3 regions of the Ruminococcus sp. 1001713B170207_170306_F1 genome follow, and region 1 is predicted to be linked to each of the others. Evidence: riboswitches for the same ligand, from Rfam matches in the RefSeq annotation. Region 1 holds a riboswitch; each other region holds the start of a gene.
The links. Region 1 has a riboswitch for cyclic di-GMP ahead of I4V84_RS00320 (transporter substrate-binding domain-containing protein). Riboswitches for the same ligand answer to the same signal wherever they lie in the genome.

Region 2: linked by a shared signal. The riboswitch ahead of I4V84_RS18045 (ATP-binding protein) and the one ahead of I4V84_RS00320 (transporter substrate-binding domain-containing protein) in region 1 are both predicted to bind cyclic di-GMP.
Region 3: linked by a shared signal. The riboswitch ahead of I4V84_RS20020 (hypothetical protein) and the one ahead of I4V84_RS00320 (transporter substrate-binding domain-containing protein) in region 1 are both predicted to bind cyclic di-GMP.

Annotation. Positions count from the first base shown of each region.
Region 1 covers NZ_JADPEX010000001.1:65,008-71,082, forward strand. The annotation lists gene I4V84_RS00310 (ABC transporter substrate-binding protein) at 1-416, opposite strand, end outside; gene I4V84_RS00315 (ATP-binding protein) at 394-2,598, opposite strand; gene I4V84_RS00320 (transporter substrate-binding domain-containing protein) at 2,582-3,397, opposite strand; cyclic di-GMP riboswitch class I at 3,524-3,599, opposite strand; gene I4V84_RS00325 (DNA mismatch repair protein MutS) at 3,793-5,400, opposite strand; gene I4V84_RS19745 (hypothetical protein) at 5,524-5,970, opposite strand.
Region 2 covers NZ_JADPEX010000038.1:6,072-12,146, reverse strand. The annotation lists gene I4V84_RS18060 (lantibiotic protection ABC transporter ATP-binding protein) at 1-582, opposite strand, end outside; gene I4V84_RS20040 (helix-turn-helix domain-containing protein) at 687-1,139, opposite strand; gene I4V84_RS18045 (ATP-binding protein) at 1,364-3,769, opposite strand; cyclic di-GMP riboswitch class I at 3,844-3,919, opposite strand; gene I4V84_RS18040 (hypothetical protein) at 4,122-5,285, opposite strand; gene I4V84_RS18035 (helix-turn-helix domain-containing protein) at 5,696-6,075, opposite strand, start outside.
Region 3 covers NZ_JADPEX010000029.1:17,597-23,671, reverse strand. The annotation lists gene rho (transcription termination factor Rho) at 1-1,107, opposite strand, end outside; gene I4V84_RS20020 (hypothetical protein) at 1,753-2,769, opposite strand; cyclic di-GMP riboswitch class I at 2,940-3,023, opposite strand; gene I4V84_RS15830 (LacI family DNA-binding transcriptional regulator) at 3,212-4,243, opposite strand; gene I4V84_RS15825 (MBL fold metallo-hydrolase) at 4,337-5,164, opposite strand; gene I4V84_RS15820 (carbohydrate ABC transporter permease) at 5,187-6,005, opposite strand; gene I4V84_RS15815 (sugar ABC transporter permease) at 6,005-6,075, opposite strand, start outside.

The DNA of each region.
Region 1 (6,075 bases):
ACGGGAAGCCAGTTTACGCTGCCATCCTCGTTCATAAAACTGCTGAGGTAGGTATCATAGACAGCACCTGCCTCATTGGTTGTGGAAAGATCCATCAGACTGTCATTCAGCGGACTTGCGTCATGCAGGGAAAACCGGCAGCAGGTAATAATATCCGGCAATCCACCGTTTTCATCAAGAAATTTATAAAAATCCAGATCATTATTGCCGACTACAAATTCAACATTGATATCCGGAAGCTGTTCCTGGATGTATGGTGCATATTTATCATACAGGCTGGTGCTCCATAAATACACTGTGATGGTTTCTGCATCTTCTTTTTCTGCAATTTTTCTGCCGCAGCCTGACAAAAGTGATGTGCCTGTCGCCATCACCAGAAGTACAGCAAGTAACTTACTCCGTTTTTTCTTTTTCATTATGACTCCCCCTGAAACTGTGTTTCATTAGTTTATAAATTATATTTATTAATAATTTTCCATCAACAGGCTTTGCTATATGTTCATCCATTCCTGCTTCTTTAGCTCTCAGTCTGTCCTCCGTGAATGCATTTGCTGTCATTGCAATGATCGGAATCATCTTTGCATCCTCTCTGTCCAGAGAACGGATTTTCTTTGTAGCTTCATAACCATTCATAACTGGCATCATAATGTCCATAAGAATGACATCAAATTCACCAGGTTTACTTTTTCTGAATAGCTCAACAGCTTCCTGTCCATTCCATGCTTTCGTCACCTCAGCACCTTCATTCTGGAGCATAAATTCTGCAATTTCCATGTTCAGCTCATTATCTTCTGCCAGAAGAATATGCAGCCCCTTTATAGATTTTTCTGATACATCCTTCTGTTTTTCACGTTTATCCGCATTCATATCTATTTTGAACGGAACCCGGATCACAAATGTAGTTCCTGTTCCTTCTTCACTTTCAAAGGTAATGGCTCCGCCCATTTTCTCGACCAGATTCTTTGCAATCGGCATCCCAAGTCCTGTTCCGGCAAATTTTGTGCGGCTTCCTGTGTGTTCCTGTGCAAATGGTTCAAAAATATGTTTTTGGAACTCCTCAGTCATTCCGATTCCGGTATCCCGGCAGACAAATTCCATTGTGGTCATTCCTGGCTGTCCGGCTGGGATTTCCATGCAGCTGATATAGATATGTCCGTTTTCTCTGTTATATTTCACCGCATTGGACAGGATATTCATCATCACCCGTTTCACATACCCCGGACTTCCAATAAAATCCCGGTGTGTGATTTCTTTTTTCTCCCACACGATCCTGATATTCTGTTCTGCAGCCATCTGCTCGATTACAGAAAGTACTTCCCTTGAAATACTGCTCAGATTAAATGGAATCTCTTCCAGAACGATTTCGCCTGACTCCAGCTTACTCATATCCAGAATTTCATTTACCAGTTCCAGCAGCAGGTTAGATGCTTCTTTCACCTTTGTTCTGTATTCCGTCTGCTTTTCCATATCATCTGCATAATAGTCTGCCATATGTACCATGCCGCAGATTCCATTGATCGGAGTCCGGATATCATGGCTCATTCGCTGTAGAAACTCTGTTTTTGCCTCATTGGCTGCTTCTGCCTTTTTTGCTGCTATCAGAAGTTCTTCTTTATATTTTTCATCTTTTTCCTGTTCCTGTTTTCGGTGTGCCAGATTGGTTCTGTATGTCCAGAACCAGAATATACTGAACATCAGAAAATAAAGAAAAATAACACTTATCACACTTAATGGAAGATTATGGAACACTTCTGTATCCGGAAGATATGCATAAATATAGTAATCCCTCTGCTTCAGCATGATTCCGTAGCATCCTGTTCCTTCATTCTTCAAATGATAAATGTGCTGACTGTCTGTATGCCTCTTCATTGCCTGAACAACTTCGTTGTCAGCCGTATTCTGCCCCAACAGGCTCTGATCATTGCTGGCAACAACAATCCCCTCGTCTGCAACAATAATCGTTCCATCTTTCTGGATACTATAACCATTTAAAAGCCCTTGTATCGTCAGTGTATAGTTTCTGGCAAATTCAGGAGGTGTGTAATAGTAGATTGCCACAATACCCGGTGCATCTTTTCTGGCACAAGCTGCAATATCAATATAGGATCCGTCTTCCCTGGCAAACCGTTCTGAATAAGATCTTTCTTCATATCCGGTAAAATCCATGATAATGTCTTTTTGCAGATACTCCGTAATCTCATCGGTCAGAGACTCATCCGTACTGTATTCGCAGTCCGTCTTTCCCTCTGTATCCAGTACAATGATACCATCCACCCAGAGAGTCTGCAGGTTTTCTTTCAGGAACTCCCGGCTTAGCTGCCCGCCGTTTTCTGTCTCCATTTTAATATTTGTACTCATCTGTCTGGCACTTTCAATGGCACGGAGGAGGCTTTTGGATTCCGAAGATTCATTATAATGGGTGTAGGTGGAACACTGCACTTTGACATAATTTACAATCTCTACCATTCTTTTCTCGGCTTCCGTTTTTTCTGCATGGAAAAAATAAAACAGTGAACCTACAGCCACACAGATTCCAAACAGACCTCCAATCAGCTGGATCCGTTTTTCTTTTGTCTTCCTCTTAATATCCAAGATCATCCACCTCCAGATATTTCTGGGGATCATCCAGATATTTTCCAATAATTTTCAGGGATGTGCCATCCTGACGCATTTCTTCCAGCGTCTGGCTCATCTGCTCACAGATTCCTCTGTCATCATCTTTTGCAAAAGCGACACCTATTCCAGTGATCATCAGAGGCTCTTCCAGGATACGAAAGCTTGCGTCATAATCCTTCATATACTGGACAACAGATTCCTCATGTGCGGCGACTGCATCTACATATCCTTTTCCCAGAAATGTATAAATCAACTCCCGGTGTCCGAGACTGATCAGATTTGCCAGTTTTGGGATTCTATCATCTGTCCGGTCCAGAAAAATGCCTTCCGGTTTGGTTGTGGACTGGACAGCCAGGTTCTTTCCCTCCAGGTCACTCAGTTTATAAATATCACTATTCTCATTTACAGCGACCACCTGACGGCTTGCTATATATGGTCCCGCCCAGCGGTAACCATCAAGACGCCCTTCCATGGAAAAACAACCCATGATACAGTCAATCTCTCCGCTCTCCACCAGTTCTTTTTTCTTCTCCCAGTTGATCTGGGCAACCTCCACCTGATATCCCATTCTTTTGAAAGCTTCTGTAGCCAGTTCTACATCTATGCCCGTCGGTACGCCATCCTCGTTCAGATAATTGTATGGCGGATAGCTGTCACTGCCGAGGGTAATAACGGGCTTTTCTGTTTCTTCTTTCGTGTTATCTGTGTTTTTACACCCTGCCAGGGTGACTGCTAAAATTCCCGCAAGCAGAATGCCTGCAATCACTTTTTTTCCTTTCATTTTCTGTCTATCCTAACTATCCTTCTCGTATTTTTCATATCTGATTCCCTGCCATAAAATTATTATTGTTACGTCTATGAAATAACACCGTAAAAAAACACTGTCTCACAGACAGTGCACCTCAGTTCATGCAACTGGCTGCCATTTTACAGGCCCTGTAGCTTTGCGTCACAGACTTTCGTCTGTTTTGCCGATTTTCTTATTATAGCTTTTAAAATTATGCAAAAACCTATTTTATTATACTCCATTGCTCTACTTTACACAAGAAAAACCTCACCGCTTTAACACTTAAAAATTTAAAAAAAGAACAGCCGATACATATACTCGAACTGTTCTCCTTCTTCCGAAGTCCACGCAGCATTGACATTACTGTTTCCAGACATGATCTGCTGCATTTATAAGGCATCCCAGATTCCTTTATTTTCAAAATTAAATGCCGCATTTCGTGCATCCTCTACAATTTCCTTGTCATAACCTAACATATCCAAAAGCTGAATCGCATTTCGGGATGTGGCTCTTCCCTTTTTCAGGATATAGGAAAATACCACCTCTTTTTCCTGTACGTCTTCCTCAAAATGATAGTTTTCATACTGGGAATCCAAAATGTACGACAGTTCTATGTCATGAGTAGCTGCAAAAGGCAGCACCCATTTTTGCCGAAGTGCATTTAAAATTCTGGATGAAGCAGCAATCCTCTCAACCGTATTTGTACCTCGAAGCACTTCATCAATAATACATAAAAGTGGCTCCCTTTTCTTACTTTCTTCCAATATTCGTTTCAGCGACTTGATTTCTACAATAAAATAGCTCTCTCCACTCTCTATATCATCCCGCAATGCCATAGATGTCATAACTTTCAAAAACGGTGCCTGGTAGGATGAACAAGTACAGGTAACAAGCGTCTGGGCAAGAATACTGTTCATTGCAACATTTTTTAGGAATGTAGATTTTCCGGATGCGTTAGAACCGGTTACCAAAGTTCCTCCGGCTACTTGAAAGCTATTGGCAACTGCCTCCTGAAGCAGTGGGTGATACAGATCTTCTACAGCCATTTCAATCTGCGTGACACCACTTTCCCAGCTTTTAAACTCAGGTTTGCACCAAAGCGTAAGAAGTTCCCGAAAAGATGCAATGGAAATACACGCATCCAGTTCTCCAATATTATCAATAAGCTTCAAAATAGAGTCCGTTTTGTCCTGAATTTTTTTCAAAAGACCGTTATAAACCAGAATGTCTATATGAGTCAGCATTCTGATATAGTCCATAAGAATCTGTGCCGGATCTCCTCCATCTGTATTTTTACTGGTCAAAAAAATTGCTTTCCGGTTAAGACCCTTAAACACCGCTCTGGCTTCTGCAATAGCAGACATCTGCTTTCTTGTTTCTGACCATTGCACATTCTTTATTTTTTCTGCAACAGATAACATTCGAAGCAAGTGTGCATAACAATCCAGGTAAGCTTCAATTAATTTTCGGTCATTGCCTGCATAATAAATTGTAATATTTGTTATCATTAAGACTATGAAGCAAAAAAAGCCAACTACTGGCTTCACAGGTAAAAGCACTGCAACATTCAACACCAGCAGTATCAACATAAACCAATGGATTCCTGTTTTTACCTCAGAAGAACTTTTAAGAGCCAATACCGTATCCGACAAAGAACCTAATCTCGTTTTTCCAATCTGCGACAGGAGCAGCTGCATATGCTCCCGTTCTTTTTCATGTTGGGAAAAAAAATCTATCAACTCATCTCTTTTGTCTATTTCAGCCTGAGAAAATACAGGTCTTCGCATCATATCATAAAGCACATCTTCCCCAGGAGAAGAAATCGTCTGATTTACCATCTTATAAAGGCGATCCATATCCAGATCATTCCAGGTAATATCATCTATTGCGAAACCTTCTTTTTCTCTTCGTCTAAAATAATGGGAAATCTGCTCAATGTCACCAGGCTCATATTGTCTGGTATACGGCTTCCCCCAGTTTCTTCGAATTTTAGTCAAGATACGCTTTTTATTTTTATAATTTTCATATATAATCCATAAAACAAATAGCAAAAGGCATACTGCTATTGTCAAGATTACTGATACATATGGATTCATTCCGCTTTCACCTCTTTTATGTAATCAATTCAATAGAATTGTATTTTTTAGTTCTCTTGCCGCAGCTCCCATAGGATGCTGGCTGTCATACACCAGGCAGATCTGGCGCTCCGGAATTTCATCTTTTAATGGAATCTGTACGATCTCTTTTTTCAAAAGGGAAGGTGCGGCCATTGGCTGGGGCAAAAAGGCAAACTTATCTTTTTTCTCTGTATAACAAATTTTTATCCATTCATCATCTGCATCTATAATCTTGCAGGATAATTCAGTTTTTTCCGCAAAACTAAAAATGAACTCTGATCTGATAATACATTGTTTTCCTACAAGATCATTAATCAGCTTTGACATATATGCCACTCCTCTCTGCTTTTTCTCCAATCGTTTTACTTTCGTTTCCAAACGCTTTACTTTTCCCGGATACGCTGAATAACAAAGTAGCAGCAACAATGCTACAATCCCAAACCATTCCATCTCTTTCTCCTTACAGCATTTTCATATTCTACAAGTCGTAAAACTTTATAATTGCTCTTCAGCTTCCATCCACATCAATACTTTTTACAATGCGGACAATGCCAT
Region 2 (6,075 bases), on a different contig from region 1:
AAGTAACTGTACCTCTGAGAGAATATGACTGGAGAGAATTACAGTGATTCCCTGTTCCGGAAAAGACCGGATCAGCTCTCGTAATTCCTCGATGCCTATTGGATCTAATCCATTCGTAGGTTCATCCAATATCAAAAGTTCCGGTTCTCCAAGCAATGCCATTGCAATGCCTAGTCTTTGCTTCATTCCCAAAGAAAACTGTCCTGCTTTCTTCTTTCCGGTGTTTGTAAGTGATACAATCTGCAAGACCTCATCAATTCTGTTTTCATCTGTACCAAGCAATAATTGTCTTACCTTCAAATTCTCTCTGGCGGAAAGATTTTCATAAATAGGCGGATTTTCAATTAACGCTCCTATTTTTGATAAATCTTTCCTATCCAAAAGTTTTCCATCAAAGTAAATCTTTCCTGCAGTTGGTTTCATCATACCAGTCAACATTTTCAATGTGGTAGATTTTCCCGCACCATTCGGTCCAAGCAGTCCATAAATCTGTTCCTTTTCTATATTAAGTGAAACATTATTTACCGCTTTCTGCTTTCTAAAATATTTACACAAATTTTGTGTCTGCAACATCATTTCCATCTTTACTATCCTTCCTTCCATATTTCATTTCTTACTGAAATATAACCTAACAGAAAAAAATAAAGATTTGATGAAGATTGCTAAATAATTCGTCTACTCTATTTTTATTCTCGTATGGAATAAACCATCAATTGAATATCATTATCAGAACTCGACTTTCCACTGAAATCAGCAAAGCTGTTACAAATACGAAGTCCTAATTTACCGAATATCTCCGTGATTTCATCCAAACTATATAACCTTATAGGATTTCCTTCTTTCATTTCAGGCTTATAAAGTGCTTCTCCATACATATAGTCTACCTGCCCATATATCAGCGTTTTTCTATCCTTCTCCCATTCAAAAGCAGATAATGTAAGTCCCTTTTCTCCTGCATCCCATAACTTGCAAACATCAAATTCTTTAGATAAGAGCTTAAGTGTATCAGTATTGGGAACGGTATCACCATTTTCCCAGCGTGATACTGCCTGCCTTGTAACCATAATTTTATCTGCCAGCTCGTCCTGTGACATTCCTCTTTCTGTTCTAAGTTTAAGAATTATCTTTTTTGTTTCCATAGTCGTCACCTCCGTTGTCTTTATCATATCGATAAATCCGCAGTTTGAAAAGCAACCTGTTGTTGCCATAAGCTATCTACATGATTTAGTTAGCTCTCTTTGGTCATGACTCTTTTTCTGTAGGAATTTGTCTTACCAATCACAGAATCCAGCTATGTACAATACTGGTACATCATTGGTTGGAAAAATATCCCCCACAAGATGTTTATATCGGATTCGTTGATCTATAGCATACTTTTAATCTCCCTGATTACACTTTCCCCCGTCAATGGTTTTGCAATATGTTTATTTATTCCTGCCTTTTTGCTGCGCTCCACATCATCCTGAAAAGCATTTGCAGACATGGCTACAATAGGGATAAGTTTTGCATCAGGACGATCCATTGCACGAATCTGTCTTGCTGCTTCCAGGCCATCCATAACCGGCATCATGATATCCATTAATATCAGATCATATTCTCCCGGCTTTGCTCGGGCAAAAATATCCACTGCCTCTTTTCCATTCCATGCACAGCGAACCAGCATGTTCTCATTTTCCAATATAAATTGTGCGATTTCCATATTCAATTCATTATCTTCAACAAGAAGTGCTCTTTTCCCTTTCAGTGAAACATTCTCAACGGATGATTCTGGCATTTTTAATTCTCTGTCTGAGGAAATCTGGAACGGCAATGTAATCACAAATGAAGTTCCTTCATCCACTTTACTGGTAAAACAAATCTGCCCTCCCATCAGCTTTACTAACTGGCTGACAATCGTCATTCCCAGACCAGTTCCCATATTTGCTTTCTGTTCCAGTCTGTTTTCCTGTGTAAAAGGTTCAAACAAATGCTCCTGAAACTCTTCCCTCATCCCAATTCCATTATCTGTACAGGTAAATTCGAATACTGCGGTCCGGTCATCTGAACTGATTTCCTGGCAGCCAACAATAATCTTACCACCCACATGGTTATAATTTACTGCATTACTTCCTATATTCTGCAGGATCTGCTGAAGATGAAGAGGACTTCCGACCAGCTGATTATGTATGATATTGACAGTTCCCACGTTCAATGAAATTCCCTTTTCATGTCCCTGCATCTCAACAATACCGGTCGATTCTCCCAGTACCTTGCGTAAATCGAAAGTTTTTTCTTCCAGCTGCAATGTTCCGGATTCCATTTTATTCATATCCAAAATATCATTCACAAGATTCAGAAGAAATCCAGATGCTGTCAAGATCTTATCTCTGCACTCCTGTTGTTTTTCCAGATCTCCCGGAAAATGGTTTGCAATCTGCGTAATTCCACGGATTCCATTGATTGGAGTTCGGATATCGTGACTCATTCGTCTGAGAAAATCTGTTTTTGAAACATTCGCTTTTTCCGCTTCCTGAGCGATCTTTTTTAACTGTTCCTGATATTCGAACTCCTGCTTTTTTTCTCCCGTAATGTCACGTGCTACATAAAGCACCTCCGTAACAGTTCCGTTTGCATCACGCTGCTTCACAATGAATCGTCCCATATGCCAGTGCCCATCTGCAGCAAGATATTCTCTCGCAACCGTTTCTTCCTGCTGCAGTCTGTCTGCCAGCGTTGTAACATCAAAAAACTCCCGCATGGATTTCTGATCCTCTCTGGAAACAACACTTTTCCGTGCGGTACGAAATGCTTCTGAAGCACATCCGTGACTACCTGTCAACCGATGCATCACCTCGCCCCCGACTACTTCTTCAAAACTGTCTGTTCGTAGATCCATAGAATAAATCGTCCAGTAAATCTTTGAAATTGCGGATATGACCGCATTGCTTTCCTGTGCTTCTTTCAGTGATTTTTTCAGAGTAACATTTTCAGAAATATCAAGGAATGTGGTTAGTATTGTTTTTTTCCCGTCTGATGTATAAAAAATTTCCGTTTTCGCAATCGCCGGTGTCAGATGTCCCTTTCTGTCAGGGATTACACATTCATAAGAAACAGCTCCGTCATGGTACCGCATATCCATCAGTTTCTCAATTACATTCTGATTTAAATAGGACACAGCCCCTATGAGTCTGCCAAGATTTTCCTGTGCTTCCTCAATTGTCTCCACTCCATAGATACGCATAGCCTCTGCATTCATATGGACAATCTCATGCTCTGGCAAGGTATAGGACAGCACTCCAACACTTATCGTATCCAGAAGTTCTTTATAATAAAAGATCTGGTTTTTATTTTCATCCTTTAATTGCTGGTTCTGTTGCAGCAATCGGTTCTCCAGAAGTTTTTCTTTTTCAAAATGGACAATATTTCCTGCTTCCAGATGGTAACCCACAAGCCTGATCATGTTGTCTGGAGATGAGACTCTCCTTCCTGTGCAGCGTATATAAATGACTCCTTTTACAGGATGCATATAACGGTAAACAGCTTCTGATTCATGGCTTTTCAGTTCTTCCATGTAATCCCAGAAGCACTCCCTCTCCTGCGGATAAATATGTTCTGCCACATACTCCATACATTTTTCCGGAGACAGATCTTCTGTAATTCCAAACAGTTCGTCTGTGATTTCATCTGTATACAGTCTTGTCTTTTTTCCTTCTTCAGACTCTACTTTCCAGAATCCGGAGTTTCCAGCCAGAAAATATGCCTGTATATCCTCATCGTTCAACTTTTTCATAAACATGTCCCTCTCGAATAATATCTTTAGATATACAAATTAAAAGCACTGCCAAACAGACAGTGCACCTCATTTCATGCAACTGGCTGCCATTTTACAGGCCCTGTAGCTTTGCGTCCCAGACTTTCATCTGGTTTGCCGATTTCCTTATTATAGCTTTTAAAATTATGCAAAAAACTGATTTTATTATACTCTCTCACTCCACTTTACACAAGGAAAACATCACCGCCTTAATGCCAAAAAAAGCCGGAAGCCACTTTGCTACCCGTGACCTCCGACTCGTTGTGCTTATTCTAATCAGTCCTTACATCCAAATCAGATCCTCAGCCTCATGGATATCCTTCACGCTTTTTTACCAGAGTATATAAGTTCCGGCTTCGTCATCATAATAGTACCAGCCATTTCCTCTTCCGATTGGCTCTCCATTTCCGTCTGACTGCTGATATGGGATATAGGTTCCGGTTTCCGGATCCCAGGAGTACAGATCATAAGGATCTTGTACATTTTCCTCTGCTTCAGAGGTCTGGACTGTTTCATTCCACTCTACGCCGGATTCATCGATCCAGGTGTCAACGCCATCAAAGGTATATACCGTATTGGTCCGGTCCATATATCTTCCATCAGCCAGTTTATAAACCGTTGTGGTATCACCCCTCAGATTTACAAGCATGGCAGTATCTGGTCCTGGGAAGTCGGTTTGATCTGTCTGGGACTGATAATTACCATCAGATGACTGCCCGGCATCCGACTGTCCATCCTGGTTGTCCTGACTGCTCGTCACATCTGTTTCTGTAGGTTCCATCGCTACAACATCCTCACGATTCTCAGGAAGCTGTACCACATCTTTGATAGTTTCAATTGCCTCAACTTTTGAGCTGCCCCATGGATACCCTTTGCCAGTATAACCAGCTGACGAAAGCAGTTCTTCAGCATTCTCCCCAAGGAGTTCCTGGTATGCATCATATACATCTGCTATCTTCTGGGAAAATTCCGCCTGTTCGTCGTTTCCTTTATCCGAAAGCCACCGGACAGTCTCACTTTTGATTTCTTCCTGACTAAGGCTGGTTTCGGTTCCCCAGTCCAGAAGATTGGCTGCCACTTTTACAGTTTTTAAGGAACTGCCTGCTGTTCCAGGCTGGACATCCGTGTTGATTTCATTCAGCATATTGTCCAGTTCTGTAACGGCAGAAGAGGTAGTTGTGGTATTTTGGGAGGTTTCATTCCCAGCTATAGAAGCCTCTGTGCTTTTCGCCTCCTGCTTTGCACTACTGTTCATCGTCATGGTACCTGTTACATCAGATCCGTCGCAGGCACTTGCTGTAATGACCATGGCTGTTAAAATTAATAACAATACTGACTTTTTCATGATCTTGTCTCCTCGTTTTTTATTGTTTTCATAACTCCAAAGTTCTTTTTCTGAAACACTTTGTTCCATATGTTCTTCTTTTGCCCATGCAGGGATGTGGGAATTTCCTGCTTCCGGTTCCCTGACGTGGAAATCAATCCTGTCAAACATTTCTTTCAACTCCTTTATTATCACTTTTGATGTTTCATTTTGTAAATCTGACTGATACATGCTCTAGTTTTTTCCATTTTACTTTTTCACGTCTTATTTTCTTTGCTCCAATCTACTAATTTGTTCATTTTTGAGTAAAACAAAAGACGCAGTAACTGCTTCCTATAAATCAGTACTGCGTCTTAGCGTCTCACTTTTCATTTCCTATTTCCTCAATATCCTGTTTTTTATCAGATTCCCCTATCTGGTTCATCTGATAAAAAACAAAAGAGGTTCCTTACTGGATATTATCTTACACGAAGAGCCGATACTTAAATAGGCTCATTTTCTATCAGTTTGTGTCAATTTTTTAGATAAAAGTTAATTTACATAGACACAGGCTTCTTAAAAATTAATAGCAGACAGAATACTTATTCTTCATAGAAATCCCTGCGGTACTGAGATGGCGTACAGCCTTCTGCCTTCTTAAACGCTTTTGTAAAGACTCTATAATCGCCATACCCGCACTGGACAGAAATTTCGCCTATGGAAAGAGAGGTGGCGATCAGTAACTTTTTAGCTTTTTCCATACGGCTACTAGTCAGGTAGGATAAGAAATTTACTCCAATCTCGTTTTTGAAAAGCTGGCTGATATAGGCTGGGCTGAGATGAAATTCGTCTGCCAGTATATTCAGGCTGATTTCTTCTTCCAGATGCTCCTGCAGATATCGGAGAACCTCACTTATAGTGCGGTTCCGCTGTTCTTCCGGGACTTCAGCCCTTTTCTTTTCATACAAAGCTATTTTCAGTC
Region 3 (6,075 bases), on a different contig from region 1:
AAGCTCATCAAATGTGGAATAAATAACTTCCACGTTCGGTCCCTGTATTGCTTCCCTGATATCGGTAACTTCCTCAGGACGTTCATCAATAAGAAGAATGATCAGATGCATATCCTTGTTATTCTTAAGAATAGATTTCGCAACATCCTTGAGCAAAGTAGTTTTACCTGCCTTAGGCGGGGAAACGATCATACCACGCTGTCCCTTTCCGATAGGGCTGATCAGATCTACGATACGCATGGCAGTAGTTCCGCCAGGCCGCTCCATGATCAGACGCTCATCTGGAAAAATCGGGGTCATATTTTCAAAATTGTATCTCTTCTGTCCCTCACTTGGATGGAAGCCATTGATAGATGTCACATACAAAAGGGCACTGAATTTCTCCCCCTGTGTTTTAATACGGATATTTCCCTGAATAATATCCCCTGTCTTCAGATTGAATCTGCGGATCTGTGACGGAGAAACATAGATATCATTTTCTCCTGGAAGATAATTCTCACTTCGGATAAATCCAAACCCATCCGGCATAACCTCCAGGATTCCATTGGCCTTTTCGCCACTGTCAAGCTGGACCGTTTCAGCCGGAACACTGTAAGCATTGCTTACATCCTCTTCTGTACGGTTCTCACTGGCTGCGCCTGTACGGGGCTGTTCCGTTTCCTCAGGTCTTAATTCGGCTGGCGGAACCACTTCTACAGGTTTCGCTACAGGAGTGCGCTTCACGAAGTTCTCCGGTCTGTTTTCCCCATTATAACTGTTCTGGCGTCCTGCATTTTCATTTCTGCCATAATTATTGCTGCGGTACTCAGGATTACGCCGTATAATGGTACGGGATCTGGTTGGTGCTTCTCTTCTCTCCGGTGAAGAAACACTTCCCGTATTTTCTGTTTTTTCTGCTGCCACAGGCTCTGGTCTTGCAGGTATGGTATTCTCTTCTGCTGTTCCGGAAATAGTCTGCTCATTTTCTGCAGTCTGTTCTTTCCTGTCCTCTTCCAGCATACGTTCAATTAATTCAGGCTTTCTCATAGTAGAAATGCCCTTCAGTCCTCTGGCTTTTGCCAAGTCTTTCAGCGTAGCCAGGGATAATGATTCATACTTTTCTTTCATCAATCATCTACCTCTTCGACTAATACAATTCTAAAACACATTTCAATTTTGATTTAACGGGATACAAATGTCTGATTAGACAGAAGCTATATACTGAATTATAAAAACATCCTTCAAAAAACTTATTAAAGTTGATTCTAACACATTTCAGGCGCCGTGTCTACATCCATTCCAAATATATATTACTGTTCACTTAGGACCAGTGACCCCAATATATCTATCCCTGCCTGCAAGAAAGTGATAACCTTTGTTTTGTATTATACACACCTAAGGTTTTTCATTGCAAGAATTTTCTGTCGACACATATCCAGACTCTTCGACATAGTTACTGTTCACTCCGTGACCAGTAACACGCTTCGCGATGCACAGAAAGACGAACCTTCTTGTGACAAGCACAAGAAGTAGCGTTTGCTGCGCAAACTTAATTCTCGGGTTTTCTGTGAATTTTGTTCACAAAAAACACCTCGCGGAATGTTACCAGTGAACAGTAACTCGACATATATAAGATTACGGCTCTCCCGGTGACAAAAAGGTAAGTACTATCTGTCACTTACCTTTTTATAAAACACTATTTTCCCGCGCCTGTGGTATCCACAGTAAAACACCCGGAGATATTTCTCCGGGTGCCGGTCATCTTTAAAATCATTAGTTCCAGAACGCTCCATAAATCTTCTGGATCTTAGCGATCTGTGCATCTGTAATCTGATTCAGTGCATTCTGAACAGCTGCATAAGTCTGTGGTCTGCTACTCTTCAAGGAAGCATTGTTCAGGATGTAATCCTTAACAGATTCTGCAAAATATTCGGAAGCATTCTGTGTTACATAGGCTTTATTAAAAGCTGTAACATTTGCCTTCTCAGCTGCAAAAATGCTCTGGAAGCTTGCTGTCTTATCTGCATTTCCTGCGATAAATGCAAGGAAATGACCCAACTCATGATAAACAGAATCATCGATCTGCTTCATTGTAATAGATCTTGATCTTGCATCAAAATATCCTGAATAGTTGACGGATGGATCAACAACAAGCTTAAATCCCAGCTGCTGATATGCTGCAATTACACGATTGTCCATCTTGCCTGCAACACTTGCTACATTTTCCTCGTGTTTGCTCTGGTTCTGTGAAGAGTTTGCTGCTGCAGTTACCTGGGCAGCAGAAGTACCAGAAGAAGTAGTGCTTACAGCGGTCTCATTGTCAATTGATACCTGCTGTGTAGTTGTTGTCTGAACAGTTGTTGTGATCTTGGATGTAACAACTTTCTTTTTGGATTTCTTGGTGTATTTCGCTGTTGCTTTGGTAACAACGGTTGTCTTGGTATCTACTGTTGTATTACCGGATTTATTTGTTTTATTGGTTACTTTTGTTTTGGTTTTCAGTTTCTTGGTATAGCTCTTCTTGGAAGCCTTTTTTAATTTAACAGTCTTCCTAGTTGTCTTGGTACTGGAGGTAGTCTTCACAGTAGTCTTCGGCTGGGAAGCCAGTGGAGTTTCATCTTCTATGATGGAAGTCTCCATGATCGGATCTGTGTAACTGGGGAATTCAGGTGTTTCTCCTACTCCTGAGAATAATGAAACGCCGCCGATCACTGCTGCCAATGCTATAGCAGCACAACTGGAAACAACTTTTTTATTTGCGAGCCACTCTGCTAATTTCTTTCCTTTCATAAATAACACACCTTTCTTGAACCATAATGTAACTGACTTGCCGCTATCCGGAAACTATCAGTCCCATCAGTTTGTGGAAATAAAAAAACCGTTTATCAGATTAAATAAACGGTCGCCACAAATAGAAGAACCACGTCTCCTGTCATATTACATTACCTAATCAATATCAATGCGGCAACCGGCTGTCATAGTCCTGAGACCTTAGACCCTTGGCTTTGCGTCCCTGTCTTTCAACAGGTTTGCCTTTTATTCATTTCTTATAATAGAGCAAGTCCTCACTTTTGTCAACGGATTTTCTTTGTTAAAATTCACAAAAATCCGTCTAAAAAATACAAAAATGAAAAAATCTGTAAAACTATCTGAGCTGACCGTAACAACTGATAATCATTCTCAAATAATTTCACAGATTTCTTTTCGCTGTCTGGGTAGTAACATACACCCCTCACAGTTTACGTGTAGATTCCCGTTCTATGAGTCTTCCGGCCAGCATTTGCCGTTTAACCACCTTTTTCCGGTCAATCATGTCAAACAAAGTACGAATACTCTGCTGTGCAGTTTCCACTCTGGGATATTCCAAAGTAGTAATAGATGGATGATAATATTCTGCAATATCCTGTCCATCAGCCCCTGCCACGCAATAATCCTCCGGTACTCTTTTACCGCTGTCAATAATTGCTTTGCAGGCTCCTACAGCCAAAGTATCTGAAATAGCATAAATACAGGAAAAATCTACTCCTGATTCCAAAAGCTCACGGGTACTGTTATAACCATTCTCAATAGTATAAATTCTATTCCCCGGCTTTAAACGGACTATAAGCTTCTCATCGTACTCCAGTCCATTTTTCTCCAATGCCCTTTTATAGCCATTCAGATGGCACCTTCCCAGACCTTCATCTCCGGAAGTAATGAACGCAACTCTTTTATGTCCACAGCTGCACAGATAATCAACCATATTCTGGCTCTCGATCTCTGTATCAATTGTTACAAGAGCGCTTCGAGTATAAGATCCAGTATCCTCCGGAATTGTTTTTCCGGAACTGGCGATCACATACGGAACCCTCACCATTCTCAGCTTTGACTCATCATAATCATACATACCACCAAGAAATATGATTCCCTTGACCTTTTTCTCTTTTTCCAGTTGAAGCGCAAGCTCAACTTCATCTTCATCATCTGCTACATTCTGCAATACCAGGCAGTATTTTCTTTCACGAACCTTTTTCTCCAACACATGCAGCATAACACCCCAGAATGGGTTGCTGATTTCTTTTACCATAACTGCGATCGTATTTGAATCAGCTCGTTTCAGGTTTCTGGCACTGTTATTCGGTACATAATTATACTCTTTGATAATATCCAGAATCTTCTGTTTCGTTTCAGGATTAATGTCCGGGTGATTGTTAATAGCCCTGGACACCGTGCTGACTCCTACGCCACACAGTTTCGCAACCTCTTTAATTGTTATCTGCTCCATAACTGCCCTCCTCATGCAACAATGTGTTCATTATATATGTACTGGCATATCATGGCAAATGATTTTCAATAAAATTTGTAAAAAAATTATTTATCAGCAAATATGCTTGTCGTTATAGGCGATATTTCCTTTTCCGTATTTGTAGAGAACAGCTGGTTCTGAAGACATATGGCTGAAGTCAATAGGCTCCGGTTTTGCAGTTCCTTCTACGATTTTATCAGCACATGTGATAAGATCGTGAAGAATTGCTTTTCCGATCGGACGTAAAAAATGTCCTGGGAAAATAAGCTCAAAATCTTCTTTATCTAACTTCTTTAATCCCTCTGCATATTCCTTTACTGTTGAGGAATAGGTATCAAAAATCAGGATCGGAGTTGACACTACACTGTCTCCGGCAAACAGAAATTTATTTTTTCTATCCAGGAAAACTACACTTCCAGGAGTATGTCCTGGTGTGAATAACACTTCCAGACTTCTGCCGCCCAGATCAAAGATCTGATGCTCGCTCAGCGGCAGCATCTGGAAATCTCCAGGCTCACGACCTTCAATTATGTACTCTGTTCCATAAAATCCCGGTTCCTTCTTTGTTTTTTCCACATATTTCTTCCAGCCGCTTCTAAGTTTTTCTGTATCTGCCATTTTGAAATCTTTTTCACTCAGATATGCCTTTCCGAACTCGTGATTGCCGCCCACATGATCCAGATGTCCATGTGTATTTAATACAACATATGGCAAATCAGTCAGGGTTTCGATCACCTTTTTCAGATTTCCAAAACCTGAACCGGTATCGATCACAGCTGCACTTTTTTCACCTTTTACCAGATAAATAATGTCTGCTCCGAACTCATCGATTGCCCAGACATCCTCTGCTACCAGCTGAACTGTATAGCCTTCAATTCTCTGTAAATTAATATTGTCCATTTTCTGCCGTTCTCCTTTTCAATTACATTTTTACTGCACCTGCGGTAAGTCCGCTGGTGATATATTTCTGTGCTGCAATATAAATGATTATGATTGGAACCATAGACAGAGTCATTCCGGCAAGCATCAGATTCCACTCAGATCCGGAGGTACTCTTAAACATATAAATAGCAACTGTCAGGGTTCTCAAACCACTGTCTGAAACATACAGGTTTGGCATAAGGAAATCATTCCATGTCCACAGGAAAAACAGTACCAGAAGAGTTATGCTTGTGGAGCGTACCAATGGGAAAATTACCTGCCACATGCAGCGGAACATGCCACAGCCGTCAATTGCTGCTGCCTCTTCCAATTCCTTCGGAATGGACTTCAAAAAGCCAACGTAGGTAAAAATACCAAATGCTCCGTGGAAGCCGGCATACAGGAAAATAAGTACGGTCAGGTTATTCAAAAGGTTTGTGTTGGTCAGCTGTACAGAAAGCGCGATCATAATGGAATGGAACGGAATGATCTGTCCAAGGGTGAACATCAGATACAAAACATTTCCAAGCTTTCCAGGGATGTGCGCAATTCCATATGCAGCCATAAAGGAAATGATGGTACATACCAGCATGGTTCCCAGGGTTACATATGCTGAATTTCCAACTACTCTCCAGAATTTCAGACGTTCTATAGCTTCTGTAAAGTTTCCGGTATAGAGGTAATGTGGAAAAGAAAGGAAGTTCTGGATCATATCGTTATGTGTCTTGAATGCGTTCATCACAAGCAGGATGATCGGCATAAGGAACAGGACACCAAAGAAAAACATAATAATGGTTGGAAGCCATACTTTCTTTTTCATTAGTATTCTACCTCCTTCTTACGAGTGCAGTACAACTGGATCAGAGTAACCGCTGCTACTGTAAGGAACA